Regions from separate parts of the Mesorhizobium sp. L48C026A00 genome, predicted to be linked through region 1. Evidence: predicted binding sites of a transcription regulator. Region 1 holds the regulator's gene; the other holds the start of a gene.
What was found. Region 1 encodes PhoB, which activates phosphate uptake and scavenging genes when phosphate is short. Its sites were predicted from a motif close to TGTCATNNANCTGTCAT; they were not measured.
Positions count from the first base shown of each region.

Region 2: a site for PhoB is predicted at 10,267-10,283, ahead of X738_RS68140 (PhoX family protein). Genes of this name have one in related genera too.

Region 1 is NZ_AYWU01000002.1:78,535-94,507, forward strand. Features, by position in the region: gene X738_RS47480 (glutathione S-transferase family protein) at 1-632, shown strand, start outside; gene X738_RS47485 (hypothetical protein) at 1,097-1,981, opposite strand; gene X738_RS82100 (hypothetical protein) at 2,516-2,773, opposite strand; gene X738_RS47490 (hypothetical protein) at 3,106-3,468, opposite strand; gene X738_RS47495 (PstS family phosphate ABC transporter substrate-binding protein) at 4,245-5,249, shown strand; gene pstC (phosphate ABC transporter permease subunit PstC) at 5,370-6,758, shown strand; gene pstA (phosphate ABC transporter permease PstA) at 6,751-8,364, shown strand; gene pstB (phosphate ABC transporter ATP-binding protein PstB) at 8,377-9,192, shown strand; gene phoU (phosphate signaling complex protein PhoU) at 9,228-9,935, shown strand; gene phoB (phosphate regulon transcriptional regulator PhoB) at 9,952-10,641, shown strand; gene X738_RS47525 (ROK family protein) at 10,908-12,155, opposite strand; gene xylF (D-xylose ABC transporter substrate-binding protein) at 12,411-13,451, shown strand; gene X738_RS47540 (sugar ABC transporter permease) at 13,592-14,911, shown strand; gene X738_RS47545 (ATP-binding cassette domain-containing protein) at 15,005-15,799, shown strand; gene X738_RS47550 (CHASE domain-containing protein) at 15,913-15,973, shown strand, end outside.
Region 2 is NZ_AYWU01000019.1:17,054-33,026, reverse strand. Features, by position in the region: gene X738_RS68195 (amino acid ABC transporter ATP-binding protein) at 1-168, opposite strand, end outside; gene X738_RS68190 (amino acid ABC transporter permease) at 146-805, opposite strand; gene X738_RS68185 (amino acid ABC transporter permease) at 816-1,487, opposite strand; gene X738_RS68180 (transporter substrate-binding domain-containing protein) at 1,526-2,296, opposite strand; gene X738_RS68175 (cytochrome d ubiquinol oxidase subunit II) at 2,511-3,515, opposite strand; gene X738_RS68170 (cytochrome ubiquinol oxidase subunit I) at 3,526-4,884, opposite strand; gene X738_RS68165 (hypothetical protein) at 4,908-5,117, opposite strand; gene X738_RS68160 (ABC transporter ATP-binding protein) at 5,104-6,030, shown strand; gene X738_RS68155 (ABC transporter permease) at 6,027-6,788, shown strand; gene X738_RS68150 (MarR family winged helix-turn-helix transcriptional regulator) at 6,951-7,442, shown strand; gene X738_RS68145 (GNAT family N-acetyltransferase) at 7,439-8,119, shown strand; gene X738_RS68140 (PhoX family protein) at 8,210-10,198, opposite strand; gene X738_RS68135 (hypothetical protein) at 10,403-10,741, shown strand; gene X738_RS68130 (phosphatase PAP2 family protein) at 10,861-11,562, shown strand; gene X738_RS68125 (helix-turn-helix domain-containing protein) at 11,762-12,031, shown strand; gene X738_RS68120 (SulP family inorganic anion transporter) at 12,151-13,872, shown strand; gene X738_RS68115 (CHAD domain-containing protein) at 13,918-14,865, opposite strand; gene X738_RS68110 (CYTH domain-containing protein) at 14,862-15,335, opposite strand; gene X738_RS68105 (CerR family C-terminal domain-containing protein) at 15,441-15,973, shown strand, end outside.

The DNA of each region.
Region 1 (15,973 bases):
CGCGCGCGGCCGGGCTCGACCATTCCGAGACCGACGTATGGGGCCACACGCGCTCGCCCGAGTATATGGCGCGAAACCCGGCCCATCTGACCCCGATGATCGAGGACAAGGGCCTGCCCAGGGGCGTGTTGTGGGAAAGCTGCGCCATCATGCAGTATCTCGCCAACAAGCACGGGCTGGACAAATTATATCCCAAGGCGCCGGCCAAGCGGGCGATGATCGACAGCGCCATGTTCTACCTGATCGGCACGCTCTACCCCTATGTCGCGCGCGCCACCTATCCTGCGCTGAATTTCCCGCAATATGCCGGCGAGGTCGGCCACAGCGACGCTCATCCCGACAAGAAGGCGGAAGCCCAGAAGGCCGCTATAGCAGCGATAGCCGAGCCGCTGGAGGTCTTTCACAGCTTCTTCAGGAACGGCAAGCCGTTCATCGGCGGCAAGTACCCGTCGATCGCCGACATCCGCCTGGCGGCGACGCTCGAATTCCTGGCCGCCATCGACTACGCGCTGCCGCAATGGGCGAAGGAGTATATGGCGGCGATCGAAAAGAAGCTCGGCAAGGCCTATGCCGAGCCGGCGGCTGACGTGCGCGGCTATATCGCCTATGTGAAGTCGCAGGCAGGCGCGTGAGGCTTTCACTCTCACGGTTTTGCTTGCCCAGGCCGATCTAAACCGAGCCCGAGGGCCCGCCGCCTTTTACCGGACGTAAGAATGTTTGAAGCGTCGACGAAGGAGCGACGGTTGACCTGCGGGCATCGATCCCGATGATGGGGCCAGCGCGGGTGGCGTCCATGGAAGGACTATATATGACCCGCAAACTACCCTTATTCGCCGCGTTCGGCCTGGCGCTTGCTGCCCTGGCGGCGTGTGACCAAACTCAATCGGGAGGAACGCAGGCGACGACCGCTGGCCAATTGCCGCCACCTCCAGCCGACACGATGACGCCGGCACCCGCAACCCCGCCAGCTCAGACAGCCCCTGTTCAGTAGCAGATCGTCGTTTTCAAAAAGGAACCCTCGCCCCGAGAGGCGGGGGTTCGCTTTTGCCATTTCAGCTGCAAAGCGGTGCGGCATGACTGATGCTGCGCTTGTCGTTCAGGGACCGAACATTACAAGCTCGGTGAACGACAGATCTCCAAGCGAGGGTGGTCTGGGACCCCTAAAATATTTCAGCCCGCTGTTGGCGCGGTACCACCCGAACAGACCTCCAATCGGCTCCCTGGCGTCGACGACGCAAAGCAGGATGCCGCTTCGCAAGAGAAAGCGCCCGATGGCACCGGCGCACCGGCTCAAATCCGCGAGGGAGCGGCAATAGACGATCTGATAGGATGGGATAAGACCGCGCAATATCCGGCGCGGCATCAATACGAAAGGAAACGCTGCTCCGTCGCAAATGCAAATCAATGACCGGCAGCCAAGTGCTGAGTGTTCCGAGAGTATGTACCTCTCGCTGTCGGACAGCATCGCCATTTCCGCAAGATCGGGACGAGCTTCAAGCACGCGACATGACCGCTGCGCCGAACTAAAAGCCGGCAAGAAGGCAAATTGTCCGGTGGTGAAGGGCCGAAAACCGAGCGCCCAGTTGGCTTTCAACGTTGCGGGCGCCGGCGAAATATTGGTGTAGGTCACGTCCCTTCGCTTGAGAATCGTCGTGACCAATTTGGCGCCATAGGGACGGAATTCTGCATCGACGGACCAGCTTGAAAGGTTGCAGCGGACTTCGTCGCCTTCCTGCCCGGGATAACGGGTATAAAGGGTCAGCACAACGCCGACGATCCGATCGGCCTTCTCCAAGGCCAAGCCGTATTGTGGGAACTCGGCGACGGGAGGCCGCTGCGACAAACGGGTCAGCGCCTGTATCCAGTAACTCCGGTCACGCTTCGGAAACCCCCGGCACAGGCAGTCGACCACTCCTTGCCAATCTGCTTCGCGAATTGGTCGACAGTGAACGCCAGGAGGGAGAGCGCCAAGCACGGCCATAAGTCGACTTCCAGAATAGGCTAAAGCGCGTTGCGGCTGAACGGATCCAATGCGACGCGCTTTAAGTTCTTGTTTTTATGCATGTCGTTATCGCAAAAACGCTGCGCAGCCTCGGGTCAGGCCCGAGGGCATGCTTTTGCGCGACATGCATCTTCGATATGCCTCATAAGCTAACACGTTGGTGTACAACGATTAATAATATGTGCCGCATTTAAAGACGACTTTCTGCACTGATCACGAAGACGCAAATCAGATTGGCCACGACGCGTCGACGAGCGGTTCCCGTCGGTTAAGGATTCGTTCACCAAATCCCTATCTACTGGTCGGCAATTCACCTCCAACCCGTGACCACGGATGTACTGGCGCGGTCGAGGTGGAAGGAAAGGTCGGCCATGTGCCGGCCTTTTTGTCTGGAGGGCTATTGTCGTCGGGCACCCTCAGCTTCAAGCGCAACGGCACGCTGATCGGGCCGCCGATTCAGCCAAGCGTTGTTCGGTGGCGTCACCTTGAGCGATCGGACCGGTTCACCAGATATCAGTGTTGCCCGCGTCTCGCATTGACATGGCGTGCTAATTCCGGCGTCTCGAAGACGTAGTCGCTCCAGGCCGATTCCGGAATCTGACCGGCCAGATAGCATTCCAGCAAAAGACTTTGCTCAGGACTGAGAGGTCTCGGCGCGCGCTCATGGTCCATTCTCAGCGAGTGAAACAGACTTCTGGGCGAGTGAAGCAGATTTCCGGGCAAGTGAAACAGATTTCTGGTCACGTCCGAGACAATGAAGTGGATCGACATGTGTTCGGTCTCCTTTGACCATCCAGCGCCCAGGGATCGGGATCGATCTCCGCTCCGCTGCCTTCGGTTCGGAAAGGACCATGCGCCAAATCAAAACGCTACAGCGTGTGTTGTGCGTCCAAAGCGACGCGCGGCGCTGCAATGGCTGTTTAACGTCGAAGGCCGGATAAGGTTCAACGCGGCTGGCGGTAACGCCGATCAGGCAGCCCGAAACCCACCAGCTCGGCTCATGCTTTCGGCCTGCGCGTCTGACCGAACCGCTGCGGCAGCTGCGCAGCAACGTTTTCAAGGCGGCGCATCTTTTTAGCTGCTAGCGCTTGAATGCCGGCTGGCTATTCGCAGACCATGCGGACCCGTTTTCCGGGTTGGCTGACGTTCCTGCAGGTGAGCGGTTTCGCCGGCTCGGATGACGGCGTCGGCGGCTGTTTGGCAATCCTGGCGATTTTCCTTCTCGGCGCCGCGGAGGTGTCGATTTTGCGGGCCGCCGCTGTTTCCGGCGTTTCGGGCGCCGCAGGAAAGACATCGGTCTGCAGCAACTGCGGCTGTTCGGCTTGCGCCTGCTGCTGCGGCCGGTCCCAGAACCGCCGGACATCGAGCGGCCTTGGAATGACGACGGTGCCGTCGTAGCTGCGCGAGCAGCCGCCCCCTAGCAGCAGCATCGGGCACACGAAAAAAGGCAGGATCCGTCGCAACATCGGCAACACCCTTGCGGGATCTATAACGCGGCTTCGGTTCTACCGACAACCGTCGGAATACACTGCGGGCAAGGCTAGCGCATGACCCGGAGAATCGGAATCGATTTCGCTGGGGATCATGCGCAAAAATCAAAGTGCCGCAGCGTCCCTGGCGCGACTTCGGCGCGATTGGGTCGGGCATGTACGATTGCCTGCCCAAGCCCATCAGCCCTAAGCCCATTAGCCCCAGGCGGCGCCTTGCTCGAAAAGGTCCGCGGACGGGAAATCCAAGCGCGAGATAGCCACGTCAGCCTATCAGGTCCAGCCGATTCGGCGACGCGTTGCGACAAGACTATGGTGCGATCGCACCATACCAAAGCATGCGTCCGGTTGGAACAATAAGCGCATTCGAGTTCCGCTCCTCCAGTTACGGGCGGGAGCAGCGACCGCCGGCAAGAAGCAGGGTCAGATTTACCCCAACGGACCTGCTTCGGCGATGGCACGGCCATGACCTCCTTGGCCGCATGCAACGCGCTTCCGCCCGGATTTTCTTTTTCGGCGCCAGTTGTTCGCCTGTCCAGGCAAATGCCGGCCGCAATTCGCGCAAGCTGCTGATTCCAGCGGCAAACCACGGCCGTACCGGCGAGACCCGCGGCCCTTCCTTTTGACAGGGCTGTGCGGCGGTTACCGGGCTGACATCAAACTGTCATGTGACTGTAATAATCGGGGGCTATGGCCTCAGCGGGCGCCGAAGGAATGGCGCCGAGAGACCATTTTTCCGAACAGGAGCAGGCCACATGAAAAAATTCCTCCTTACGGCGTCGGCCGCGGCGCTTGCGCTCGCCGCGTCGGCTGGTTATGCCGCCGCGCGCGACCAGATTCAAATCGTCGGTTCGTCCACAGTGTTCCCCTTCACGACGGCTGTCGCTGAAAAGCTCGGCCAGAGCGGAAAGATCAAGACCCCGGTCGTCGAGTCGACTGGCACCGGCGGCGGCATGAAGCTGTTTTGCCAGGGCGTCGGCGAAAACACCGCCGACTTCACCAATGCCTCGCGCGCCATCAAGGATAGCGAGCTTAAAACCTGCAAAGCAAACGGCGTGACGCCGGTCGAGATCAAGGTCGGCTTCGACGGCATCGTACTGGCCAACTCGAAGGCAGGGACTGTCGTCGATCTGACCAAGGAACAGGTTTTCAAGGCGCTCGCCAAGAACGTCGCTGTTGACGGCAAGGTCGTCCCCAACCCCTACAAGAACTGGTCGGATGTCGATGCATCGCTTCCCGCGACAAAAATCGAGGTGCTTGGCCCGCCGCCGACTTCCGGCACGCGCGATGCATTCGTCGAGCTCGTCATGGATGCGGCCTGCCAGGAAGAAGTGAAGGCGGCTAATGAAAAGGGCTGCGGCGAGATCCGCGAAGACGGCGCTTTTGTCGAGGCCGGCGAAAACGACAATCTGATCGTCCAGAAGCTGGAAGCCAACCCCAACGCCTTCGGCGTCTTTGGCTTCTCGTTCCTTGACCAGAACGCCGACAAGCTGCAGGGCCACAAGGTCGATGGCGTCGAGCCGACTTTCGAGAACATCGCATCCGGCGATTACGGCGTTTCCCGCTCGCTCTTTGTCTATGCCAAAAAAGAGCATGTCGGCGTCATCCCCGGCATGCAGGAGTTCATCGCCGAGTACACCTCGGAGGCTGCATGGGGTCCTGATGGTTATCTGGCCGACAAGGGCCTGATCCCGCTGCCGGACGCCGAGCGCGCCAAGTCGGCCGAAAACGCCAAGGCCCTGAAGGGCATGGGCTCCTGATGTTTCGGGGGTCCGAGCGTACCGCTCTGACCCCTCATATCCTAAAGCACAAAGCGCGGGACCATAGGTCCCGTGCTTTGAGCCGGTGAATGACCGGCGGTCGAGGGGACGTCCCGAATCATGGTCGGTTATCTCGTTGTTCTTCTGGTGGTTCTGGCCGCTGCTGCCTATTGGCTCGGCCGGACCCGCGCCATTGCCAGCGTCAATGGCAACGTCGCGCGACTGCATTCGCTGCCTGGCCAGCATGGCATGTTTCTGGCGCTTTTTGCTGCCGGTCCCGCGCTGCTTGCGATCGTGTTGTGGTCGCTGGTGACGCCAGGAATTGAATCGTCGATCGTTACCGACCGCTTCTCCTCCGAGTTGTCGGGAATGGGCGTCCCGCAGGTCGAAGCTTTCATCCGCGACGCTCGCGCGATGGCCTTTGGCGGGCTTGTCGGCTTTGCCGATCCAACGAAAGAGGCGGCCGCCGCGCTCTACAAATCGGTCCATGCGACCAGCACCTGGATCATCTGGACCGTCGCGCTCGTGCTTTCCGCGTCCGGATTTTACTGGGCCTATTCACGCATCGCACAGGCCTACCGGGCGCGCCACGTGGTCGAGCGCGTTCTTCGCGCATTCTTGATCGCCTGTTCGGTGGTCGCGATCCTGACGACGATCGGCATCGTCCTGTCGCTGATCTTCGAGTCGCTGCGGTTCTTCCAACAGGTGCCGTTCTACAAGTTCCTGTTCGGCACGCATTGGTCGCCGCAGAGCGCCTTCACCGGCGCGGGAGCGGAGGCCGGGGCGGTCAACGAGGACATTTTTGGCATGGTGCCGCTCTTTGCCGGCACGTTGCTCATCACCTTCATCGCCATGCTGGTGGCTGCGCCTATCGGGCTGATGGCTGCGATCTACCTTTCGGATTACGCCTCCAAAAGCGTCCGCGCGGTCGCAAAGCCGGTTCTGGAAATCCTCGCCGGCATTCCGACCGTCGTCTACGGCTTCTTCGCCGCGCTGACGGTTGCGCCCTACTTCCGCGGTATCGGCGAAAGCCTGGGCCTCAACGTCGCGTCTGAATCCGCGCTCGCCGCAGGCGTGGTCATGGGTATCATGATCATTCCCTTCGTTTCCTCGCTTTCCGACGATGTGATCAACGCCGTTCCGCAATCCCTGAGAGACGGTTCCGCGGGCCTCGGCGCGACCAAGTCGGAAACCATCCGCAAGGTGGTCCTTCCCGCTGCCCTTCCGGGCATCGTTTCGGCGATGCTGCTTGCCGTCAGCCGCGCAATCGGCGAAACGATGATCGTAGTCATGGCGGCGGGGCTGGCGGCAAACCTCACGGCAAATCCGCTCGAAGCGGTCACCACCGTGACCGTGCAGATCGTGACACTGCTTGTGGGCGACCAGGAGTTCGACAGCGCCAAGACGCTTGCAGCCTTCGCACTCGGCCTGGTGCTGTTCTGCATCACGCTTACCCTCAACATCGTCGCTTTGCGCGTCGTCCAGAAATACCGAGAGCAATATGACTGATGCGATCTCGTCATTCGGCGGCGTCGGACGGCCGGTCAGCGTTCATACCGACGATGCCGCGAAGGCGCGGCTGAAGGGCCGCTACCGCACGGAAAAATGGTTCAAATGGCTCGGCGCCGCAGCTGTCGCGTTGGCCGGCTTGTTCCTTGTGCTGCTCCTGTCGACGATCGTCACGCAGGCGATTCCGGCGCTGCGGCAGAACTATGTGACGCTGCCGATCGATCTTTCAGCGGCCAAGGTCGACCCGGCGAAACTCGACGAAGTGAACTACGACGCCATCGCTCAGGAAGCGCTTACGGCAAAATTTCCGGATGTGAAGAGCCGCCAGGACAAGCGCCTTCTGCGCGGGCTGATTTCCACCGGCACAGGCGTGTTCCTGCGCAAGGATATTGCGGCTGATCCGGGGATGCTCGGAGGAACGGTGGACTATGCGGTTCCAGTTGACGATTTTGCCGACCTCTATCTCAAGGGTTTGCTTGCCGACGTCGGTTCGGACGAAGCGATTTCGACAAGCGTCACGCCTTCGGAAACCAGCGGCGACATCGATCTGACCTTCGGCGACGATGCCATGCTGGCGCTGGCGCGCGGCCATGGTGCGACCGAGGGCGAAAACGGCATGTTTACGCTGACGAGCGGCGCGTCGTCGCTGCTGGTCGCGTTCAATGGCGGCACGGTCAAGCTGACCTCGCTGTCGTCTGCGGCCAACGGCACGGTGATCGCAAAAGGCACGGTGATCGAGGCGCTGGACAGCACGGCGCCCGCCGCGAGCGGCCAGGCATTCCTGCGCGTCATCGAGACGCCGGAAGCATCGCGAAAGATTTCGGACAAGGTGATCGTCTGGCTCGACACGCTGAAGAGCGCCGGCCTGATCGAAAGCCGGTTCAACTCGATCTTCTTCTTCACCGGCGCAAGCCGCGAGCCGGAATTGGCTGGTGTCTGGGGCGCGGTCGTCGGATCGTTCCTGACCATGATCGTAACCCTCGCAATCGCCTTCCCGATCGGCGTTTCAGCGGCGATCTATCTTGAGGAATTTGCGCCCAAGAACCGGCTGACGACGATGATCGAAGTGAATATCAACAATCTGGCGGCGGTGCCTTCGATCGTCTTCGGCCTGCTTGGACTTGCCGTATTCCTGAATTTCTTCGGCATGCCGCGCTCAGCCCCGGTGGTCGGCGGCATGGTGCTGGCGCTGATGACCCTGCCGATCATCATTATCGCCTCGCGCGCTTCGCTGCGCGCCGTGCCGCCTTCGATCCGCGAGGCGGCGCTTGGCATCGGAGCGTCCAAGGTCCAGACCGTATTCCATCACGTCCTGCCACTGGCGATGCCGGGCATCATGACCGGCACCATCCTCGGAATGGCGCATGCGCTCGGCGAAACCGCGCCGTTGCTGATGATCGGCATGGTCGCCTTCATCGTCGACATTCCCGGCGGCTTCACCGATCCCGCGACGATCCTGCCGGTGCAGATTTTCATGTGGGCGGATTTCCCGGAAGCGGGATTCCAGCAGAAGACTTCGGCGGCGATTTTGATTTTGCTGGTGTTTTTGGTCATCATGAACGCCATCGCGGTGATACTGCGCAGGCGCTTCGAGCGGCGCTGGTAAGGAGTAGAGGATATGAACATCATGACGGAAGCCGGCGTCGAGCAGAAACTGAGCAGCGCAACCAACGCCCCTTCGATCAAGATGAAGGGCGAAAAGGTCTCTGTTCACTACGGCGAGAAGCGAGCTCTGTTCGACGTCGATCTCGATGTCCGCGAGCATCAGGTGACGGCGTTGATCGGGCCATCGGGCTGCGGCAAGTCGACGTTCCTGCGTTGCCTGAACCGAATGAACGACACCATCGATATCGCGCGGGTGAGCGGCAAGATCACGCTCGACGGCGAGGACGTCTACGATCCGAAAATCGATGTCGTCGAGCTGCGAGCTCGCGTCGGCATGGTATTCCAGAAGCCGAATCCGTTTCCGAAGTCGATCTACGAAAACGTCGCCTACGGTCCGCGCATCCACGGCCTGGCCAGGAGCAAGGCTGAGTTGGACGGCATCGTCGAATCGAGCCTGAAGAAGGCCGGCCTGTTCAACGAGGTCAAGGATCGCCTGCTCGAGTCGGGTACCGGACTGTCCGGCGGACAGCAGCAGCGCCTGTGCATCGCGCGCGCCATCGCGGTGTCGCCGGAAGTGATCCTGATGGACGAGCCCTGTTCGGCGCTCGATCCGATCGCCACCGCCCGCGTCGAGGAACTGATCGACGAACTGCGCCAGAACTATACGATCGTCATCGTCACCCATTCGATGCAGCAGGCGGCGCGCGTGTCGCAACGCACGGCGATGTTCCATCTCGGCTATCTGGTCGAGGAGGGCGCGACCGACAAGATGTTCACCAACCCCGACGACAAGCGCACCCAGGACTACATCACCGGCCGGTTCGGCTGAGCGGTCCGGCGAATTTCGAACACGAGGACAGCACCATGGGTGAACACACCGTCGCATCTTTCGACGAGGAACTGGAGCACATCGACCGGCTGATCCGCGACATGGACGAGCTCGCCGCCGCAATGGTCGCGGCCTCGATCCGCGCGTTGCTTGCGTCGGACAATGCGATGGCGCAGCGCGTCGTCTCGGACGACGCCATCATGGATGCGAGGCAGCGCGAACTCGATGACAGCGCCATCACGCTGATCGCCAAGCGGCAGCCGATGGCGCAGGATCTGCGCGCCGTGGTTGGCGCAATCCGCATGGCGGGCGATCTCGAGCGCATCGGCGATCTGGCCAAGAACATAGCCAAGCGGGTCAGCGCAGTCGGGCAGAGCGCGACGCCGCGTAATCTGTCGCACGGTATCGACGCGATGGCGGACCTCGTTCTTGTGCAGCTGCGCGGCGTGGTCGAGCACTATGTGTCGCGCGATGCCGGCGCGTTGAAGGAACTGCGCGCCGACGACCAGAAGATCGACGTGAAATACACGGCGGTTTTTCGCGAGCTCCTGACCTACATGATGGAGGATCCGCGCAACATCACCGCCTGCACGCACCTTCTGTTCTGCGCCAAGAATCTCGAGCGTATCGGCGATCACGTCACCAACATCGCCGAAAACGCCTACTTTGTCGTGACCGGGCAGCAATTGCCGGCGGATCGCCCGAAGCTCGACGAAACGACGATGTCGGCGCCGGCGACATGACAGGAGTGACCGGCCGATGATCGCGCCGCGCATCATGGTGGTGGAGGATGAAGAGCCGCTGGGCGTCCTCCTCCGTTACAATCTTGAATCCGAAGGCTATCAGGTCGAGGTGGTGACGCGCGGCGACGAGGCCGAAATCCGGCTGCAGGAAAACGTGCCCGATCTTTTGGTGCTCGACTGGATGGTGCCGGCGGTTTCCGGCATCGAGCTTTGCCGGCGCCTTCGGGTGCGCCCCGAAACCGAGCGGCTGCCGATCATCATGCTGACCGCGCGCGGCGAGGAGAGCGACCGGGTGCGCGGCCTTTCGACCGGGGCCGACGACTATCTGGTCAAGCCGTTCTCGACACCGGAATTCATGGCCAGGGTCAAGGCGCTGCTGCGCCGCGCCAAGCCGGAAGTGCTGTCCAGCGTGCTCAAGGTCGGCGACATCATGCTCGATCGTGAATCGCACCGGGTATATCGCAAGAAGAGCGAGATCCGGCTCGGGCCGACCGAATTCCGGCTGCTCGAATTCATGATGCGCCACCCCGGCCGGGTCTTCTCGCGCAGTCAGTTGCTCGACAATGTCTGGGGCGAGACGATCTACATCGACGAGCGCACGGTGGACGTCCATGTCGGCCGGTTGCGCAAGGCGGTCAACAATGGTCGCATGCCCGATGTCATCCGCACCATCCGCGGCGCGGGCTATGCTATCAGGGAAGACTAGGGGATGTGCTGATATTCAGGTGATGCCGGCCTGCGAACGGCTGATACCTGCGCTTACCTACAGCGCCGCGCGCCCTGTTGGGCACGCAAAGCACGCTGTAGAACTTTGATTTTGCGCACGACCTTTCCGAAATCGACCTCGATTTCGGGGTCATGCGCGGGCTCACGTACCCAAAAGTACGCTCCGCTCCGGTTCTCGGAACCCACCATTCTCGACTCGGCCTGACCTGAATCTCAACACACCCCAAGTCGCGACCCGGGAATCCTTCAAGCCACGTTCTTTCCGACCGAGCCGGCTCGTGCCTGGATGCTCGGCGCGAAAATCTCCTGATCGACGAAGCTTAGCGCCCGCATGGCGCAGCCTTCGCGGATCAGCGGCAGCTCGTTCGGCTCGGTGTCGAAGGAAATCGAACCCGAATGCTGGCCGCCGGCGGTCTGGGCGATAGCCTCGCGCAACGCCGGCTCAATCAGGTCGAAGGCGGCAGCGCTGGCGCCGACCATGGCCACCGGCGCCGGATCGATCAGCGCAAACAGGCTGCCGAGCCCGAAGCCGAGCGCCTCGCCGGCCTTGCGGTAGGCTTCCCGCTCCGGTCCGTCCATCTCGCGCGCCCGGGCCGCCAAGGCCCGCATGTCGGCGTCGCTGACATCGGCGACCGGCTCGGCGTTCTCGCTCAACAGCCTTGCGTTGCGCCAGATGGCGTAGTTGCCGGCATAAGCCTCGATGCAGCCGCGCCGCCCGCAGCGGCAAAGCGCGCCGCCCGGCCGATGGATCATGTGGCCGAATTCGCCGCCTGAGGAGTGGGTGCCGGTGAACAGCTCGCCCTTCAGCACCAGCCCCATACCGATGCCGTGCGAGAGCAGGATGGCGATGAAATCGTCGCGGTAGCGATCCGGGTGGCGCCAGCGCAGCGCCACGGCCATCATGTTGCAGTCGTTCTCCATGATGGCCGGGATGCCGAACTCGCGTTCCAGAATGTCGGCGAAGGCGATGTTCGTCTGCGGCGTGATCGGCGACCACAACATGGCGCGCGCGTGGGAATCGGTGATGCCCTGGATCGCCAGCGCGATGCGGGCGACGCTTTGGACATCGAGGTCGGGATCTTCGAGCCGGCGCCGGACGATGGCGACACATTCGTCGATCAGCGCGTCACGCGACATGGTCAGCGTGTCCAGCCGGCGCTGTTCCTCGGCGACCACTTGTCCGGCATAATCGATGACGGCGACCGACAGGAAATTCAGCGACAACACGACGGCCAACACCGCAGCGGCTTGCGGATTGAGGCTGAGGCCGACCTGCGGCCGGCCGCGTTTCAGCGAAACCGTCTCGCTCGCCTTGCTCTCGGCCAGGATGCCTTCCTGGATCAGGTCGGCAGAGATCGCCGATATGGTCGAATGGCTGAGGCCGGTGGTCGCGGCGATCTCGGTCCGCGACGGCTGGCCTGCCCGGCGCACGGCCGAAATCACCATCGCCCGGTTGCGCCGGCGCAGATCGTCATGACGGATTCCCACCGACATTTTTTGTTTCCTCCTCATTGCCGCGGCCGCTCATGAATCGGAAGCCGTCGGTATGTCGGACAAATACTGGCAGAAGCAGAAGGGGCTGTCATTATTTATTCCGAGCCTCGAAAAAAAGCCCGACAGGACATCAGAATTGGTGTTGACAGTGCTTCGGCGTTGGACCAGTATTTTTTCGAGGCTCGAAAAAATAGAGCCTTTGTGCCGGCCTTCGGGCCAGTTGGTCGCGCCCTACGCGGCGCAGGGAGGAATATCATGAAGAGATTCGCAGCCGCCATTCTGGCGGGGGTCGCCATGTCGCTGACGCTCGCGTCGGTCGCGCAGGCCAAGGACAAGGTCATTGGCGTTTCGTGGTCGAACTTCCAGGAAGAGCGTTGGAAGACCGACGAAGCCGCCATGAAAGCGGCGATCGAGGCCGCCGGCGACAAGTATATTTCCGCTGACGCACAGTCCAATCCCGGCAAGCAGCTGACCGACGTCGAAAGCCTGATCTCGCAGGGCGCCAACGCGCTGATCATCCTTGCGCAGGATGCCTCGGCCATCGGTCCGGCGGTGCAGAAGGCGCTGGACGAAGGCATTCCGGTCGTCGGCTATGACCGGCTGATCGAGAACAAGGACGTCTTCTATCTGACCTTCGACAACCAGGAAGTCGGCCGCATGCAGGCCCGCGAAGTGTTCAAGGTGGCGCCGGAAGGCAATTACGTCTTCATCAAGGGCTCGGGCGCCGACCCTAATGCCGATTTCCTGTTCGCCGGCTCCATGGAAGTGCTCAAGGATGCCATCGACAGCGGCAAGATCAAGAATGTCGGCGAGGCTTATACGGACGGCTGGCTTCCCGCCAACGCCCAGAAGAACATGGAACAGTTCCTGACCGCCAACGACAACAAGGTCGATGCGGTGGTTGCCGCCAATGACGGCACCGCCGGTGGCGTCGTCGCGGCGCTGACGGCGCAAGGCCTGGCCGGATCCGTCCCGGTTTCGGGCCAGGACGGCGACCATGCCGCGCTGAACCGTATCGCGCTCGGCACACAGACCGTATCGGTGTGGAAAGACGCGCGCGAGCTCGGCAAGAACGCCGCCGAGATCGCCTCGCAGCTGGCCGACGGCAAGCCGATGACAGACATTGCCGGTGTCAAGGATTTCACCACGCCGGGCGGCAATGTCGTCAAGTCGCTGTTCCTGACGCCGATTGCCATCACCAGGGACAATCTCAACGTCGTCATCGACGCCGGCTGGATCAAGCAGGAAGAGGTCTGCGCCGGCGTGGCGGCGGGCACCGTCCCGGTCTGCAACTGATCCGCCTTCGCCAAAAAACCTGAAACGCCGCGGCTTCACGCCGCGGCGTTTTTTTCAAAAGAGTTGTTTTTCCGCGTCTCGCGGGTAATTTCTAAGCTGCTTCCGGCATCCGCGGCAGACGGCAACGGTGGGAGGACATCATGACCGACACGATTTCCAACACGCCGGTTGCTGACCGGGCGCGTGAATCCGAGCTCAGCCCCTTCGGCCGCTTCCTCAAGGCAACCGAGCTCGACATACGCATGCTCGGCATGGTCGGCGCGCTGCTGATCATCTGGGTTGGAATCCACATCCTGTCGGGTGGGCTTTTCCTCACGCCGCGCAATCTCTGGAACCTGTCGGTGCAAACTTCCTCGGTCGCGATCATGGCGACCGGCATGGTGCTGGTCATCGTGATGCGCAACATCGATCTTTCGGTCGGCTCCGTCGAAGGCGTCATCGGCATGGTGATGGGCGTTGCGCAGGCAGAATTCCTCATCCGCGTCATGGGATTCCAGCTTGGAAATCCCTGGATATGGGTCATCGCACTGGCTGCCGGCGTGGTGCTCGGCCTCATGATCGGCGCGCTTCAGGGCTTCATCATCGCCTATCTCGAGGTTCCGGCCTTCATCGTGACGCTGGGCGGCCTGCTGATCTGGCGCGGCATGGCGTGGCTGATGACGAGCGGGCGCACCGTCGCGCCGCTCGATGCCACGTTCCAGCTCATGGGTGGCGGGCCGCGTGGCTCGATCGGGGCGACCGCGAGCTGGATCGTCGGCATTCTCGCCTGTGTGGCCGTCGCCTTGATGCTGCTCAACGGCCGGTCGCAGCGCAAGCGCTTCAAGTTTCCGTTGCGCCCGGTCTGGGCGGAGAGCCTGCTTGGTGTTGTCGCCTGCGCCGCCATCCTCGGCGCCGTCTGGATCGCCAATTCCTACCCCTGGCCGATCGGCATCGTTCGCCAATACGCCCAGCGGAACGGCATCACCATCCCCGAAGGCGGGCTGTTCATCGCCCATGGCATCGCGATACCGGTGCTGATCGCGGTCGCAGTCGGCATCGTCATGACCTTCATCACCCGGCGCACCCGTTTCGGCCGCTACGTCTTTGCCATCGGCGGCAACCCGGAAGCGGCGGAACTCGCCGGCATCAACACGCGCTGGGTGACCATGAAAGTGTTCATGATCATGGGCGTTCTGGCCGCGATCAGCGCGGCAATTGCTTCGGCCCGCCTCAATGCGGCGACCAATGCGCTGGGCACGCTGGACGAACTCTTGGTGATCGCAGCAGCCGTCATCGGCGGCACGTCGCTGGCCGGCGGCTCCGGCACTGTGCTCGGCGCCATGCTGGGCGCGCTTCTGATGCAGTCGCTGCAGTCCGGCATGGTATTGCTCGGCATCGATTCGCCGCTTCAGAGCGTCGTCGTCGGCGCCGTGCTGGTCGTCGCCGTCTGGCTCGACACAGTCTACCGCAAGCGGGTCTGAGCATGATCCCGAGCCGAAGGTCCGCGTCAGCGAAAAGTGGACATCCGTTTCGGTCCAACATCATGCTCGGCAAAACCATGGAAAGGGACGATCATGGCTGACACGACTGCTCCCACGCCACTGATCGACATGCGCAACATCTCGATTGCCTTCGGCGGCATTCACGCCGTCGACGATGCGTCGATCGACCTTTTCCCGGGCGAGGTCGTGGCGCTGCTCGGCCACAACGGTGCGGGAAAGTCGACGCTGATCAAGATCCTGTCCGGCGCCTACAAGCGCGATTCGGGCCAAATCTTCGTCAATGGCGAGGAGGCTTCGATCGCCAATCCGCGCGACGCCAAGAAATACGGCATCGAGACGATCTACCAGACGCTGGCGCTCGCCGACAATGTCGACGCCGCCGCCAACCTGTTCCTCGGCCGCGAGCTGATGACCGGCTGGGGCACGCTCGACGATGGCGCCATGGAGGCCGAGGCGCGCAAGGTGATGGGCAGGCTCAATCCCCGCTTCCAGCGATTCAAGGAGCCGGTGGTCAAGCTTTCGGGCGGCCAGCGGCAGTCGGTGGCGATCGCGCGGGCCATCCTGTTCAACGCCCGCATCCTGATCATGGATGAGCCGACGGCGGCGCTGGGACCGCAGGAAACGGCGCAGGTCGGCGAACTGGTCATGCAGCTCAAGGCCGACGGCATCGGCATCTTCCTGATCAGCCATGACATCCACGATGTCTTCGAGCTTGCCGACCGCGTCTGCGTCATGAAGAATGGCCGGGTCGTTGGAACGGCGCGCACCGGCGACGTCACCCAGGACGAGGTGCTCGGCATGATCATTCTGGGCAAGTGCCCGCCCGGCGCCATTCCGGGACCAGGCGCGCTGAAGATCGCCGCCTGAAGCGTCAAATACCTGTCATGTGATATGCCAGCCGTCATGATGGTTTGGCCGCGCCATTGTGTTGCCACGGGGAGTTGCCCATAAGATGGGAAACCATGGGTCGCAGCAGCAATTTGAAGAAGTTCTTCCCGATCGTCGCGTTCATTGCCGTCGCGCTGATCAGCCTGACAATGG
Region 2 (15,973 bases), on a different contig from region 1:
ATCGATGGTCTCCAGCCCGTTGATGCAGCGCAGCAGCGTCGACTTGCCCGAACCGCTCTTGCCTATGATGGCGACGACCTCGCCCGCCGCGACGTCGATGGAAATCCCCTTCAGCACCTCGTTGTCGCCGAAACGCTTCTTCACCTCAGTGATTGCGATGAGCGACATTGAGCTTCCTTTCCAGGAGCTGGCTGGATTTCGACAGCGGCCAGCACAAAGCAAAATAGATGAGCGCGACCAGGCCATAGACGGTGAACGGCTGGAATGTCGCGTTGGTGACGATCGAACCGGCCTTCGACAGTTCGACGAAGCCGATGATCGAGGTGAGCGCGGTGCCCTTCACCACCTGCACCGAGAAGCCGACGGTCGGCGGCACCGCCACTTTCAGCGCCTGCGGCAGGATGACGTAACGCATCTGCTGGAGATAACCCATGCCGAGGCTGGCTGACGCCTCCCATTGACCCTTGGCAATGCTCTCGACGCAGCCGCGCCAGATTTCGGCGAGGAAGGCGGCGGTCCACAGGATGAGCGCGACACAGGCGGCAAGCCAGGCGGGAACGTCGATGCCGAACAGGCCAAGACCGAAGAAAGCCAGAAAGAGCTGCATCAGGAGCGGCGTGCCCTGAAACAGCTGGATGTAGCCGCGTGACAGAAACTGCATCCCACGCCGGCCGCCGATGCGCAGGAAAAGCAGGGCCGCACCGACGATGCCGCCGCCGATGAAGGAGACCAGCGAGAGGACAACGGTCCAGCGGGCGGCCAGAAGCAGGTTGCGCAGGATGTCCCAGAAGCTGAACTCGATCATGGCGCTTGTCTCATCGCGACGCCTTCCTCGGAAACAGCATCCCGCCCAGGCCGGCCAGCAGCTGGCGCAGCAGGATGGCGAGCGCCAGGTAGATCAAGGTGGAGACGAAGTAGGTTTCGAAGGCCCTGAAATTGCGCGACTGGATAAAGTTGGCTGCGAAGGTCAGGTCCTCGGCGGCAATCTGCGAAACGACGGCCGAACCCAGCATGACGATGACGATCTGCGACGACAGCGCAGGCCAGATGCGCTGCAGCGCCGGGACCAGAACCACGTGCCAGAAGGTCTGGAACGGGGTCATGGCGAGGCTGGCGCCGGCCTCGAACTGGCCGCGTGGCGTGGCCTGGATGCCGGCGCGGATGATCTCGCAGCTGTAGGCGCCGAGGTTGACGATCATGGCGAGGTTGGCGGCGGTCAGTTCCGACATCCTGATGCCAAGCGACGGCAGGCCGAAGAAGATGAAGAACAGCTGGATGAGGAAGGGCGTGTTGCGGATCAGCTCGACATAGGTCGCAACGACGGGTTTTAGCCATTTCGGCCCCTGCGCCCGCACCCAGGCGCAGGCAATGCCCAATGCCACGCCGAACACCGCGCCGATCAGGATAAGCTGCACGGTGATCCGGATGCCCTTGAGCAGCACCGGCAGAGATCCGATCAGCCAGCTGAAATCGAATTGATAGGTCATGGCTTGCTATCCGACCTCCCACACGCGGCGGGCGGCGATCACAGCTCAGCCGGCAGGTCCACCTTCAGCCATTTTTGCGAAATCGCGTTAAGGGCGCCATCGGACCTGGCGGCGGCGATGATCCCGTTGATCTTGGCCATCAACGCCGGCTGCTCCTTGTTCATGCCGATGTAGCAGGGCGAGTTCTTGATCAGGAACTTGAGCTCCGGCCGCTTGGGCGGGTTCTTTTCGAGGATGGCGGCGGCGACGACATTCCCGGTCGCGATCACCTCGACCTGGCCCGAAAGGAAAGCGGAAATAGTACCGTTATTGTCCTCGTAGCGCTTGATCTCGACGCTCGCGGGCACAACCTTGGTCAGTTCGAGATCTTCAATCGCGCCGCGGGTGACGCCAACGGTCTTGCCGGCGAGGTCTTCCGCTTTTGCGACGGCGACGTCTGCTGGAGCGAACACGCCGTTGTAGAACGGAGCATAGGCTTCGGAAAAGTCTATGACCTTCTCGCGATCGGGATTCTTGCCGAGGCTGGAAATGACCAGGTCGACTTTGTTGGTCTGGAGATAGGGAATGCGGTTGGCGCTGGTGACCGGGACGATCTCGACCTTGGCGCCGAGCTTTTCGCCAATCAGATTGGCGATGTCGACGTCGTAGCCTTGCGGCGTCATGTCGGCGCCGACACTGCCGAAGGGCGGGAAATCCTGTGGAACGGCGATGCGGACGGTGCCGCGCGCCGCGATGTCGCTCAAGGCGTCGGCCCGCGCCTGCGGAGACGAAGCCATGGCCATTCCAACGGCGGCGGCGAAGGTCAGCATGCAGACATTGCGACGGTTCATTATCTTTCCCTTTGACTGGACAAACCAATTGGTTGCCAGGGCAAAGCAACAGACATGCCAAACCATCGAAATCGCTGCGAATCGGACTTTCCCGGCGGGATTGGCAAGGTGGGATTGGCAAGGCAGTCTTCACGAGCCGCTGCCGCCCGAGCAATCGACTGCCTAAATATTGTGCAGTTCGGCGGTTTGCCAGTCAGTCGTAGGTCAGATCCGTCGCCTTGCCGCCGAAGACGCGGTAGGCATAAAACGAATAGAAAATGATGATGGGCAGCACCACCACCGTGCCGGCCAGGATGATGGCGAGGCTTTCCGGCGCGGACGCCGCCTGCCAGATGGTCAGCCTGTCGGGCACGACGAAGGGATAGAACGACCAGGCGAGGCCGGCAAAGCCCAGCGTGAAGATGGCGGCCAGCGTCAGGAACGGCGTCAGCGCATGGCGGTCGCCGGCCCTGGGGAGATGGAAGGTCTGCCGCCACAGCCATGCGAACAGCACCGCCGACAGGACCGGCAGCGGCGACAAATAGAGCATGGCCGGCCAGACGAACCATTTGTCGAAGATGCGCGGACTGGCGAGCGGCGTGGCCAGCGACACGGCGACCATGCCGAGCGCGGTCAGCACCAGCGCCCGGCGCAGCCATAGCACCGCCTTCTTCTGCAATTCGCCTTCCGTCTTGTAGATGACCCAGGCCGCGCCCATCGCCGCATAGGCGGCGGCAAGGCAGAGCGCCACCAGCGCGCCGAAGGCCATGCCGCCGGGGCCGACATCAAGGCCCAGCACATAGATCCCCAGCATGTAGCCCTGCGCCAGCGAAGCGATGACCGAGCCCAGGAAGAAGATGCGGTTCCAGCGATGCTTGTGACCGGCCGGCACCTTGGCCCGGAAATCGAAGGCAACGCCGCGCAGGATCAGGCCGACAAGGAGCAGGAAGACCGGAATGTAGAGCGCGGTGAGGATGGTGCCGTGCGCCAGCGGGAAGGCGACCAGCAGCAGGCCAACGGCCAGCACCAGCCAGGTCTCGTTGGCGTCCCAGAACGGGCCTATTGCGGCGATCATCGTGTCCTGCTCGGCGTCTCCGGCGGCTGCGAACAGGATGCCGATACCGAGATCAAAGCCGTCGAGGATGACGTAGATCAGGATGGCAAGGCCCATCAGGCCGGCGAAGATGAGGGGGAGCAATGTCGGCCAGTCGAGGGTCATCGCCGTTCTCCTATTTCGCCGCCGGCTGCGACAGCGGCGCGTCGAGAACGCCCGGCAGCGGCGAGGCATCGCCGTCCTTCGCCGCCTTCAGCGCCAAATAGACCAGCACGCCGAGATAGGCGATCAGAAGCAGCGCATAGAGGATGAGATAAACCGCGAGCGACAGCGCGACCTGGCTGCCGGCGACCGGGCCGACGGCATCGACAGTCTTCAGCACGCCGGTGACCAGCCACGGTTGGCGGCCGATCTCGGTGGTGTACCAGCCGGCCAGTGTCGCCAGCCAGCCGGACAGCGCCATCGGCACCATCACCAGCGCCAGCGGTCTCGGCAGGCTGTGCCGGCGCTTGAGGAAAAAGGCGGCCGACCAGGAGACGACCAGCATCAGGACGCCGGTGCCGACCATGATGCGAAAAGCCCAGAACACCGGGAACACCGGCGGGTGGTTGCCGGCATAGTCGTTCAGCCCCGGCACGACACCGCTGGCGCTGTGCCTGAGGATGAGGCTGGCGCCATCGGGGATGGTGAGCTCGAATTTGTTCTCCCTTGCCGCCTCGTCGGGAAGCGCGAAAAGGACCAGCGGCACGTTGGGGCCGGTGTTCCAGTTGGCCTCCATGGCGGCGACCTTCTGCGGCTGATGCTCGAGCGTGTTGAGGCCATGCTGGTCGCCGGCGAAGATTTGGATGGGGATCAGGACCGCCGCGGTGAAGACACCGGTGCGCAAGGCTTTCCACATCGATTCCGAACGGTCGCCATAGAGATAGCGCAGCGCCGACAGGCCGGCGATCAGGAACGAAACCGTCAGGCCGGAGGCAAGCAGCATGTGGACGAGCCGGTAGGGCATGGACGGGTTGAAGACGATCGCCCACCAGTCGGTAGCGTGGGCTACGCCGTCGCGCATCTCGAAGCCGACCGGCGTCTGCATCCATGAATTGAGCGCGATGATCCAGAAGGCGGACAGGGTGGTGCCGCCGGCCACCAGCACGGTTGCCAGCGTGTGGATGCGGTTGGAAACGCGGCGGAAGCCGAACAGCATGATGCCGAGGAACGCCGCCTCGAGGAAGAAGGCGGTGAGTATCTCATAGGCGAGCAGCGGGCCGGCGATGTTGCCGACGATTTCCATGTAGCCCGGCCAGTTGGTGCCGAACTGGAAGCTCATGGTGACGCCCGAAACCACGCCCATGGCAAAGGACAGCGCGAACACCTTCACCCAGGTGAAATAGGCGCGCATCCAGGCGGTATCGCCGGTGGCGTTGTAGCGAAGCTTGAAGAACAGCAGCATCCAGCCAAGCGCGATGGTGATAGCCGGAAACAGGATATGGAACGAGATGTTGGCGCCGAACTGGATGCGCGAAAGGATGAGCGGGTCCATGGCGGGCTCCGGCTGCTGCTGTGTCAGGGAAGATAGGCCGGATGCGCCAGGCGGTCAAAGCGGCGTGGCGTCACGCGAGGCGGAACGCCGCAGGACTGCGGCAGCGGTGGATGCGCCGATGTCCAGAATGTCAGGAGTGCCATTGACTTCCGGCCGCGCGCACCGACATTCAGCGGACTAAAATCAACAGACCTCCTTTCAAGCAGCCGTTTTTCAACCATGCCATCGATCATTTCCATTTCCGGGGTCACCAAGACCTACGCCACCGGTTTCAAAGCGCTGAAGGAGATCAACCTCGATATCGAGCGCGGCGAGATTTTTGCGCTGCTCGGGCCGAACGGCGCCGGCAAGACGACGCTGATCTCGATCGTCTGCGGTATCGTCAACCGCTCGTCGGGCACGGTCAGCGTCGACGGCCACGACATCAGCCGGGATTATCGCGCCGCACGCAGCCTCATCGGGCTGGTGCCGCAGGAACTGACCATCGACGCGTTCGAGAGCGTGTGGGCGACGGTCAACTACAGCCGCGGCCTGTTCGGCAAGCCGGCCAATCACGCCTTTGTCGAGAAAGTGCTGCGCGACCTGTCGTTGTGGGACAAGAAGGACGCCAAGGCGATCACCCTGTCCGGCGGCATGAAGCGGCGGCTGATGATCGCCAAGGCGCTGTCGCACGAACCGAGGGTGCTGTTCCTCGACGAGCCGACAGCCGGCGTCGACGTCGAGCTGCGTCAGGACATGTGGGCGATGGTGCGCCGGCTGCGCGAGGATGGCGTCACCATCATCCTGACCACGCACTATATCGAGGAGGCCGAGGCGATGGCCGACCGCGTCGGCGTCATCAATCGCGGTGAGATCGTGCTGGTTGAGGACAAGGTGCAACTGATGCGCACACTCGGCCGCAAACGGCTGTTGCTGGAATTGCGCAGCCCGCTCGCCACCATACCCGAGAAATTGTCGCGCTACGCTTTGGAGCTTTCGCCGGACGGTGATCGACTGACTTACACCTATGACAACCAGAGCGAGCGGCCGGGCGTCGCCTCGCTGCTGCGCGACCTTGAGACGGCCGGCATCCAGTTCCGCGATATCGACACGCAAAACAGCTCGCTCGAGGAGATCTTCGTCAACCTGGTGAGGAAGGGCGCATGAACCTGCGAGCCGTCTGGGCGATCTACAAACTGGAAATGGCGCGCGCCTTTCGGACCGTGCTGCAGAGCATTGTCTCGCCGGTCATCTCGACATCGCTCTATTTCGTCGTCTTCGGCTCGGCCATCGGCTCGCGCATCACCGAGATCGACGGCATCAGCTACGGCGCCTTTATCGTGCCGGGGCTGATCATGCTGTCGCTGCTGACGCAGTCGATCTCCAACGCCTCCTTCGCCATCTATTTCCCGAAATTCGTCGGCTCGATCTACGAGCTGCTGTCGGCGCCGGTGTCCTATCTGGAGATCATCATCGCTTATGTCGGGGGTGCGGCGACCAAGTCGATCATACTCGGCCTGATCATCCTGGGGACCGCGTCGCTGTTCGTGCCGCTGACCATCGAGCATCCGTTCTGGATGCTCTCCTTCCTGGTGCTGACGTCGGTGACCTTCAGCCTGTTCGGGTTCATCATCGGCATCTGGGCGAAGAGCTTCGAGCAGCTGCAGCTGGTGCCGCTGCTGATCATCACGCCGCTTACCTTCCTTGGCGGCAGCTTCTATTCGATCGACATGCTGCCCGGCACCTGGCGCACGGTGACGCTGTTCAACCCTGTCCTTTATCTGGTCAGCGGCTTTCGCTGGAGTTTCTACGGCAAGTCCGACGTCTCGATCGGCATCAGCCTCGGCATGACCGTGGTTTTCCTGCTTATCTGCATAGCGATCGTCGCGTGGATTTTCAGGACCGGCTACCGGCTGCGGAACTGACTGAACGGCCTGCCCAGGCGACGCAGCGCCAGCATCCGAGCGATGTTCCCGACCCAAGACGACCAAATCTGGTGACGACGCTTGAAAGCGGCCGTGCGATGGCGGCGCTTGATTTCCATATAACGTTATATATCATGTTATCAATTGCCTGGCAGGTTGATTATGGAAGACGTCATAAGGTCCCTTGGCTTCCTGTGCCTGGGCAGCAGGCTGAAGCGTATTGGCGAGCAATTGCAGGCGGATACGCAGCGCCTGCTCGACTGCCTCGATGTGCCGGTTCAGTCGAGCCAATACCCGCTGCTGGCTGCGCTCGACAGGCTGGGCCCGCTGCCAGTCGGGGAACTGGCGCAATCCCTCGGGGTCGCGCAGCCAGGTGTAACGCGGAGCGTGTCGCTTCTGGCCGAATTGGGACTGGTCGAGGTCAGTCCATCGGATGATGACCAGCGGCGCAGGATTGTCTGCCTTACCCTGCGCGGCCAGCGGCTGGTCGATATTGCAAAGCACGACGTCTGGCCGCGCATCGAGAATGCCGTCGCGGATCTGTGCGCGGATCTTTCTGGGCCGCTTCTTGATCAGCTGGCCGCCATCGAGGACGGCCTCGCCGCGGCGCCTCTCGACCGTCGTGTAAAGAAGCCGGAAGATGCCGCGCAATGAAACACCTGCTTGACCGTCCCGTGTGGAGCGCGCTTCGGACGCGACACCACGCCTTCGCGCAAGGTGACGACCTCGCCATGCGGTATCGGCCCTCGATAGCTCCCTTCGCTGCCAGTGCCGCGGACGATGCGGAAAGCCTGCAGGCGCTCGGAAAACTTGTCTCCCCAGGCGAGAGTGCGATCCTGCTTCAGGTGGACGCCATTGCTCTGCCCGCGGAACTTTCGGCGACTTCGACCGCGCCCGGGGTTCAGATGATTGCCGAGCGGCCATTGCAGATGGTCTCCGACGAGCGCGTGCAACGTCTGACGCGGGACGATGCAGCTGAGATGCTCGCCTTGGCATTGGTGACCAAGCCCGGCCCATTCACGCTCGAAGCCTTGAGCCTCGGCGATTTTTGGGGTGTGAAGATCGAGGGCCGACTTGCGGCGATGGCCGGCGAACGCATGAAGCAACCCGGCTATACCGAACTTAGCGGGGTGTGCTCACATCCGGAATTTCGAGGCGGTGGCCTGGGCAGGCTGCTGTCGCTGTTCGTGGCAAACCGGATAGCGGCGCGCGGCGAAGTTCCCTATCTCCACGCCTATGCCAGCAACACCACGGCCATAGGATTATACGAGTCCATTGGCTTCAGGTTGAGAAGCATGATGAACGTGGCCGTGGTTCAGCGCGCCGAATGAGCCCATCAGGCGCATTCCCGCGCATCAGGAAAAGGAAGGATTTCGTATCGACGAAATCCTTCCTTGGCGCTGCTAGCGCCTTGCGGCGATTCAGACCGCGATCTTGCCACCGCCCTGTTTGGTGATGGCGACGACCGACGGCCGCACCGGCATATCGGGCTTGAAGTCAGGCCAGCGGGTCGACGGGTCCTCGTAGTAAGAGGGACGGCCAAAAGCCTCCCAGTCTTCGCCGCCATCGGCCGGATGCTGAACCGCGACGAAGGCGGTCTGGTCGTCGGGCGTGAATAGCGGGCCGCACATTTCGGCGCCGATCGGCACGCGGAAGAACAGTTTCGAGGTCGCCCGCGCCTCGCCTTCGGTGTCGACCGCCCACAGGCCATCGGTGCGGCCGGTGGCCTTCGGGCCCTGGCCATCGGTCGAGACCCAAAGCCGGCCGGCCGAATCGATGGCGCAATTATCCGGCATGCCGAACCAGCCATTGGCGGTGGTTGCGGTCGAGAAGGTGGCGCCAACTTCGGCCACTGAGGGATCGCCGCATTTCAACAGCACTTCCCACTTGCCCTTGGCGGCAGTGAAATCGCCACCGTCCTCGACGATCTCGATGATATGGCCGAAGGCGTTTTCGGCGCGCGGATTGGCGGCGTCGACCTGGTCCGTCTTGCGCTTCGAATTGTTGGTCAGCATGACGTAGACCTTGCCAGTCGTCGGATTGGGCTGGATGTCCTCGGGGCGATCCATCTTGGTGGCACCGAGCAGATCGGCGGCACGGCGCGTCTCGATCAGCACGTCGGCCTGGCTGGCAAAGCCGTTCTCCGCCGTCAGCGGGCCCTGGCCGAAGACGATGGGCAGCCATTCGATCGACCCGTCTTCGGCGAATTTGGCGACGTAGAGCGTGCCGTCGTCGAGGAGATCCATGTTGGCGGCGCGGTCCTCGGCGTTGAACTTGCCGGCCGTGACGAATTTATAGACATAGTCGAAGCGTTCGTCGTCGCCGAGATAGAAAACGACACGGCCATCCTTGGCGACGATCGATTCAGCGCCCTCATGCTTGAAGCGGCCCATGGCAGTGCGCTTCCTCGGCACCGAGGTCGGATCGTTGACGTCGACCTCAACAATCCAGCCGAAGCGATTCGGCTCGTTCGCCTCCTTGCCGATGTCGAAGCGATCGTAATGCGCAGCCCATTCATAGGCGCCTTCGGGAATACCCAGGCGCTTGTAGTTGGTGGCTTCCTTGTGGCCTTCCGGCAGCTCGCCCGAGAAATAGCCGTGTATGTTTTCCTCGGCCATGACGTAGGTGCCCCAGGGCGTGACGCCGCCGGCACAATTGTTGACAGTGCCGATGACCTTCGTGCCGGTCGGATCGGCACTGGTCTTGACGCGGTCGTGGCCGGCGACGGGGCCGGACAGTGCCATCTCGGTGTTGGCGGTGATGCGGCGGTTGAGCTTGCCGTCGCGCACCACCTGCCATTTGCCTGATGCCTTGCGGATCTCGACGATGGTGCCGCCATGCGCGGCCATCTCGACGTCGACCTGTTCCTTGCTCAGCGGCGCCTGCTTGGCCTCCCCATCGACGATGGTGACAAGGCCCGGGAACATCAGATGCGGATTGGTGTATTCGTGGTTGACCACCAGCAGGCCATGCTCGGCCGAGCCGTCGATCGGGATATAGCCGACATAGTCGTTATTGTAGCCAAACTGTCTTTCCTGGGCCTGCGCCGACTGTTTTGTCGGATCGAATTCCGGCGAATCGGCAAACAGCGGATCGCCCCAGCGCAACAGCACGTCGGCGTCGTAGCCGGCAGCGACATGGTGCTTGTCGTCGACGCCTGCCTCGACCTCGTCGAAACTGAAGACCGAGCCGCCGCCGGCGCGGGCATCGTCGGCGAGGATCAGCGCGAGCGGGCTGACGGTGGCGGCGATGGCGGTTGCCGCGAGCGATCCCTGCAGAAAACCACGGCGCGAGAATCGCGCGGCGATGATTTCGCCCATCGTCTGGTTGTCAGTGGGATTGTTTCCTGGCCCATCGTTTTCCTCGAGCAGGCTGGTGCGGAAATGGGCGTCGGGGCGATGTTCAGTCATGGGGGCGTGCCTCTGGCTCTTTAGGATGGCTGGAGCGTGTTGCTTGACTGACCGCGTATCGCCAGCAGATCACAGTTTGATGACGTTGCCGACCAATTTCCAGCCCGATTTCATGTCTTTGATCAGGCCGCTTGACCGCGACCGACGCTTCCGAAACAAGATCTGCGGCAGGCGCGCAAGCACGGCGTCGGGAGGAACAAAAAAGTGAGTTTCTGGGGACTGGGGCAGCTCGGCATTTCGACAGTGATCTTCCTGCTGGCGGCGACGGCGGCCAAGCAATGGGGGCTGGCGCCGAGCCTCGGCAAGATTCTTCTGACTCTGGCGCTCTATTCAGCGGGCAATCTGATCATGCTGAGGCTGATCCGTGAATTCGGCATGTCGGTGTCGTTCAGCCTGTCGGCGGTGATCCAACTGGTGTCGGTGAACGTGGTGGCACTGGTGTTCTTCGGCGAGCGCGTCAATTCGTTGCAGGCGACCGGCATCGTGCTCGCCGTCGCAGCGGTGGCGCTGATCACGCTCGGACCCTATCTGCAAAAACTGTAGTTGCGCATGACCCCGAAAATCGGAAACGATTTTCGCTGGGGATCATGCGCCAAATCAAAGTGCTACAGCGTCCTGTGCGCGTCCAAAAGGACGCGCGGCGCTGTAGGACGATTGGGTCGATGAAGAATACTGCAAGCAAGCTGCTCAACTGGATCGAATTCCCGGTGCTTTTGTCCGGTCTGGTCATCGCCGGCGGGCTGTGGGGGTTCGAGGAACTGATGGAGGTGGCGCGGGACACCACGCCGCACGCCTTCGACACGGAAATCATGCTCGCCTTCCGTGAAGCGGGCCAGCCCGACAATCCGATCGGACCGCCATGGCTGGAAGGGGCGATGCGCGACATTACCAGCCTCGGCAGCGCCATCGTGCTCGGGCTGATCACAGTGGCGGTGATCGTCTATCTGCTGCTGATCCACAAGCCGGGAGCAGCGTTTCTGGTCTTCGTCGCGGTGGCGGGCGGGCAGGCCCTGTCGAGCACGCTGAAGCTCGGAATCGATCGGCCGCGCCCCGACCTGGTCTCGCATCTCGCCGACGTGGCGACGCTTTCGTTTCCAAGCGGCCATGCGATGCTGTCGGCGGTGACATATTTGACGCTGGGCAGCATGGCGTCGCGTTTCCTGCCTGGGCGAACGACCAAGATCTATGTGCTGGCACTTGCCGTGCTGACAGCACTGCTCGTCGGCATCAGCCGCGTCTATCTCGGCGTTCATTGGCCATCGGACGTGCTGGCCGGCTGGTGCGCCGGCTTCGCCTGGGCGATGCTGTGCTGGCTGGTCGCATGGGCCTTCCAGCGATGGCGCGGGCAGACCGCCGGCGCCTGAACCGCCCGTTCCGAACGACGCTGCGCCAATTCTCCTCTAAGTTGCGGCGGCTGGGGCGTGCTGGCCCAGCGGGCGCGCAGGCTCGCCAAGATGCAAACGGCCTGGTGTGCACACGTCTGACATGCGCATGATGATGCTTGAACCATCACAATAATGGTATTATACATGGAATGCAGACTCAGACGGGGGTTTTTAGCCGATGATCACTGCCGCGCAGATGCGCGCCGCAAGGGCTCTGGCCGGCATCGATCAGAAGACGCTCGCCGAGCGCGCCGGGGTTTCGCTTCCAACCATTCAGCGCATGGAAGCGAGCGACGGCGTGGTCAGGGGCGTGGTCGATACGCTGATGAAGGTCATCCAGGCCCTCGACCGGGCCGGCGTGGAGCTGATCGGCGAGAACCAGGCCAGCGAGCGCGGCGGCAGGGGGGTGCGCCTCAAGCCGGTCGTGCCGCAGAACCCGCCAGGCTGAGCCGAAATAGAGTCGCGACGGCGACCGCCGACAGTCCTGCCGACGATCCCGCCGCCTGCTTGGTTTTATGCGTGGCCGCTGTGCACTTTTTGGCATGCATCAGGAGCGGAAGGCAGTCCATGCATCGAACCCAGCGGGCAATTCATCAACCGGCGCAGCCGACATTTTCCGAACTGTTCACGCCGAAGCTGGCGACGGTGCTGCGCGAAGGCTACACATCAGAGCACTTCAAGGCCGATGCCATCGCCGGACTGACCGTGGCCATCGTGGCGCTGCCGCTGTCGATGGCGATCGCGATCGCATCGGGCGTGTCTCCGGAGCGCGGGCTCTACACTTCCATCATTGGCGGTTTCCTCGTCTCGGCTCTGGGCGGCAGCCGTTTCCAGATCGGCGGGCCGGCGGGCGCCTTTATCGTGCTGATGGCGGCAACCGTGGCACGGGTCGGCGTCGACGGGTTGCTGCTGGCGACGATGATGGCCGGCGTCTTGCTGCTCGTCATCGGCTACCTCAGGCTTGGCACCTACATCAAATTCATTCCTTATCCGGTGACCGTCGGCTTCACCGCCGGCATCGCCATCATCATCTTCTCCGGCCAGATCGTCGAGCTGTTCGGGCTAAAACTCGCCGGCAAAGAACCTGGACCGCTGGTGCCGAAGCTGATGGCGATCGGCGAGGCGGCCGGCACGATCAATCTCGCCGCCACCTTCGTCGCTCTGCTGACCATCGTCGCCATTGCCCTGATGAAACGGTGGCGGCCGAAATGGCCCGCCATGCTGATCGCCATCGGTCTGGCGTCGCTTGTCGTGGCGCTGTTTTCTCTGCCTGCCGAAACGATCGGCACGCGCTTCGGCGGTATCCCGCGCAGCCTGCAAATGCCGGCCTTTCCGCCGATCAGCTTCGGCAGGATGATCGACGTCCTGCCGGACGCCCTAGCCTTTGCGCTGCTCGGCGCGATCGAATCGCTGCTGTCGGCGGTGGTCGCCGACGGCATGACAGGAAGGCGGCACCGCTCCAACTGCGAACTCGTGGCGCAAGGCTTCGCCAACATCGCGTCCGCCCTGTTCGGCGGCATCTGCACCACCGGCACCCTAGCCCGCACCGCGACCAATGTGCGAGCCGGCGCGCATGGACCGGTCTCGGGCATGATCCACTCGGCCCTCCTGCTTGCCCTGATGCTGGTGGCGGCGCCGCTGGCCAGCTACATCCCGCTTGCAGCCCTTGCCGGCGTGCTGGCGGTGGTGTGCTGGAACATGTTCGAGAAGCAGGCCTTTGCCACGCTGCTGCGTGCCTCGCGCGGCGACGCGCTGGTGCTGATGGCGACTTTCCTGATCGTCATCTTCCGTGATCTCACCGAAGGCATCGTCGTCGGCTTCGCGCTGGGCTCGATCCTGTTCATCGACCGCATGGCCAAGAGCATTGCGGTTGAGCCGGATCAGGGACTGGTGCAGGACGATGTCGCCGACAGAACCGGCGCCGCCAGCGCATACGATTCCAGCGAGGCCAGCGATGCCGACACCGTCGTCTACCGGATTTCCGGCGCCTTCTTCTTCGGCGCCGCCTCGACCGTCGCCACGGTGCTGGACCGCATCGCCGACCAGCGCAAGAACTTCATCCTCGACTGCTCGGCCGTGCCATTCTTCGATTCAACGGCGGCCAACGTCATCGAGAGCGCTGCCCACAAGGCGAGGCGCGCCGGCGTGCGCTTCATCATATCAGGCGCGTCGCCGCAGACACGCCGCATGCTGATCAACCACGGCGTCAAACGGCCGCTGGTGACATACGCCGCCTCGATCAGGGACGCGCGAGCGCAGTTGAAGAATGCCGCGCCGGGAGAGGTCTAACCCTCTCCTCATCGTCAGCGATGTCGGACGGACGCAAGCACCGCGTCAGGCAGCGGCGCCGGGCGCGCTGGCGTCTTCGTGCGGCGCGGCGGCCAGATCGGTGCGCGCCTTGCGCGCGAGTTTTTTTGTCGAGCGCCTGGGCCTGTCGCCGAACAGATCGGCTGCCGCCGCAAGACAGGTCTTTTTCAGGCTTTTCTCCGAGCGCTTCAACAGCTTGCTCAGCAGTCGCGTTTCCTGGGGAGAGCCGAGCGGCCGGTCGTGGGCCTCGAGAAGCGTGCGCAAGACGAACACATCATGCAGTTCGCCCAGCTTTTCGCCAAGTTCGTCGACCGCCTTGCGCCGTGCCTTGATCGGCGTCGGCCACAGCCTTCCAAGCAGCGACAGATGCATGCCGTGAGTCTTTGCCGCCTTGCGCAGATCATGGAAATCGTCGGCATCACCGCGGGAGCCCGCCTTGTCCAGCGCCTTTCTGGCGCGACGCAGAGTGATGCGGGCGCCTTCGGCAAGCACATCGGCGGCCTGTTCGGGCTGGTCGGGCAAGACCAGAGTATCGATGCGGCTGATGCCATCCTCGCAAGCGGCAGTCGCGGCAGCTATCGCGGCGCCGAGGCCAACTCCACCATGCAATTGGTGCTGGCGCGCCACCAGCGTGTCGCGAACGGCATCGAGACCGCCGCCGGCGCTTTGCTCGGGAAAGTTTTTTGCCAGCCGGTCGATGGTTTCAACCAGCGCGGTCGCCTCGCGCGGGCCGGCAAGCAGGGCAGCCACCTCTCGGTACCATTGGTTCTCGGTACTGCAAAATGTTTCGTCTCCGGGACGGACCAGGCGCAGCAAGGCACGCACCTTCTTCAGCCGCCTGCGGCATTTGTGCAGCGCCTGCTCCGGCCTGTCATGCGCCGCGTCCAGATGGACGAGCGCCTTGCCGATCTCCTCAGCGAGGATGCGCCTGACCTCGCCGGTCAACGGCAGGCGCGGATCGATGCGATAGCTCATGCGGCGATCTCCGGAATCCCCTCGAGGGCGAGCGACGCGTTGTAGAACCTGTGCTCGCCGGTGACTTCGCGGCCGAGCCAATCTGGCAGCATTTCGCCCTGCACGTCCTGCGGCGTCTCAAGCTCGGCGACCACCAGACCGCTGAGCATCCCGCCGAAGACATCGACTTCATAGAGATGGCCGCGATGCCTAACATGGTGGCGTGTCTTCTCGATGACACGACCGATTGCGAAGGCCAGCATCTCTTCCGCATCCGCCAGAAGGATCGGATATTCGAATTCGTCGCGTTCGCGGGCCTTGCTGCCGAATTTGAGCGTCAGCTTTGCCGAGGCGCCGTCGCTGATACGCACGCGGACCGAGCGGTCGGGCGCGGCAACGAGATAGAACTGGCGAATGCGGATGTCCGCTTCGATCAGATCCCGCCAGCCATCGCCGGAGACGAGGAACTTGCGCTCGATTTCCTTGACCATGGCTCCACACTAAAGCGCGTGCGGATGGAGATGGCAAGGTGGAGATCGACAGGTGGAGATCGGCAAGGCTTGACTTTAATCATTCGATTGATTAAACTGCGGATCATGGGCAAACCGACAAACGCCAAAATTCCGCGCCGCGAGGCATCCCCCGCCGAGATGACGCGCGCGGCACTTGTTCGCGCAGCGCTGAAGCTGTTCGGACGCCAGGGTTTTGACGGCACCTCGACGCGCGAGATCGCGGCTGAGGCCAGGGCCAATATCGGCTCGATCGCCTATCATTTCGGCGGCAAGGAAGGGCTTCGCACCGCTGCGGCCGACTATATCGTCGACACGATCCAGACCATTGCCGGCCAGGCGATCGGCAATCTGCAGGGCTCAAGCGAATCAGAAACGGGCGAACCAGAAACGGGCGACGCCGAAGCGGCGCGGGCACAACTGTTCACCGCGCTGGAGCGGATGGTGGCTTTCATCGTGGCAAGGCCGGAGGCCGGCGAGATCGTGCAGTTTGTCCTGCGTGAGCTGTCGCATCCGACGGCGGCACTCGACCGCATCTATGACGGCGTGTTCGAGCCGACGCATCGCCGGCTCTGCCTGATCTGGGAGCAGGCGACGGGCGAGGCGGCCGAAAGCGAGGC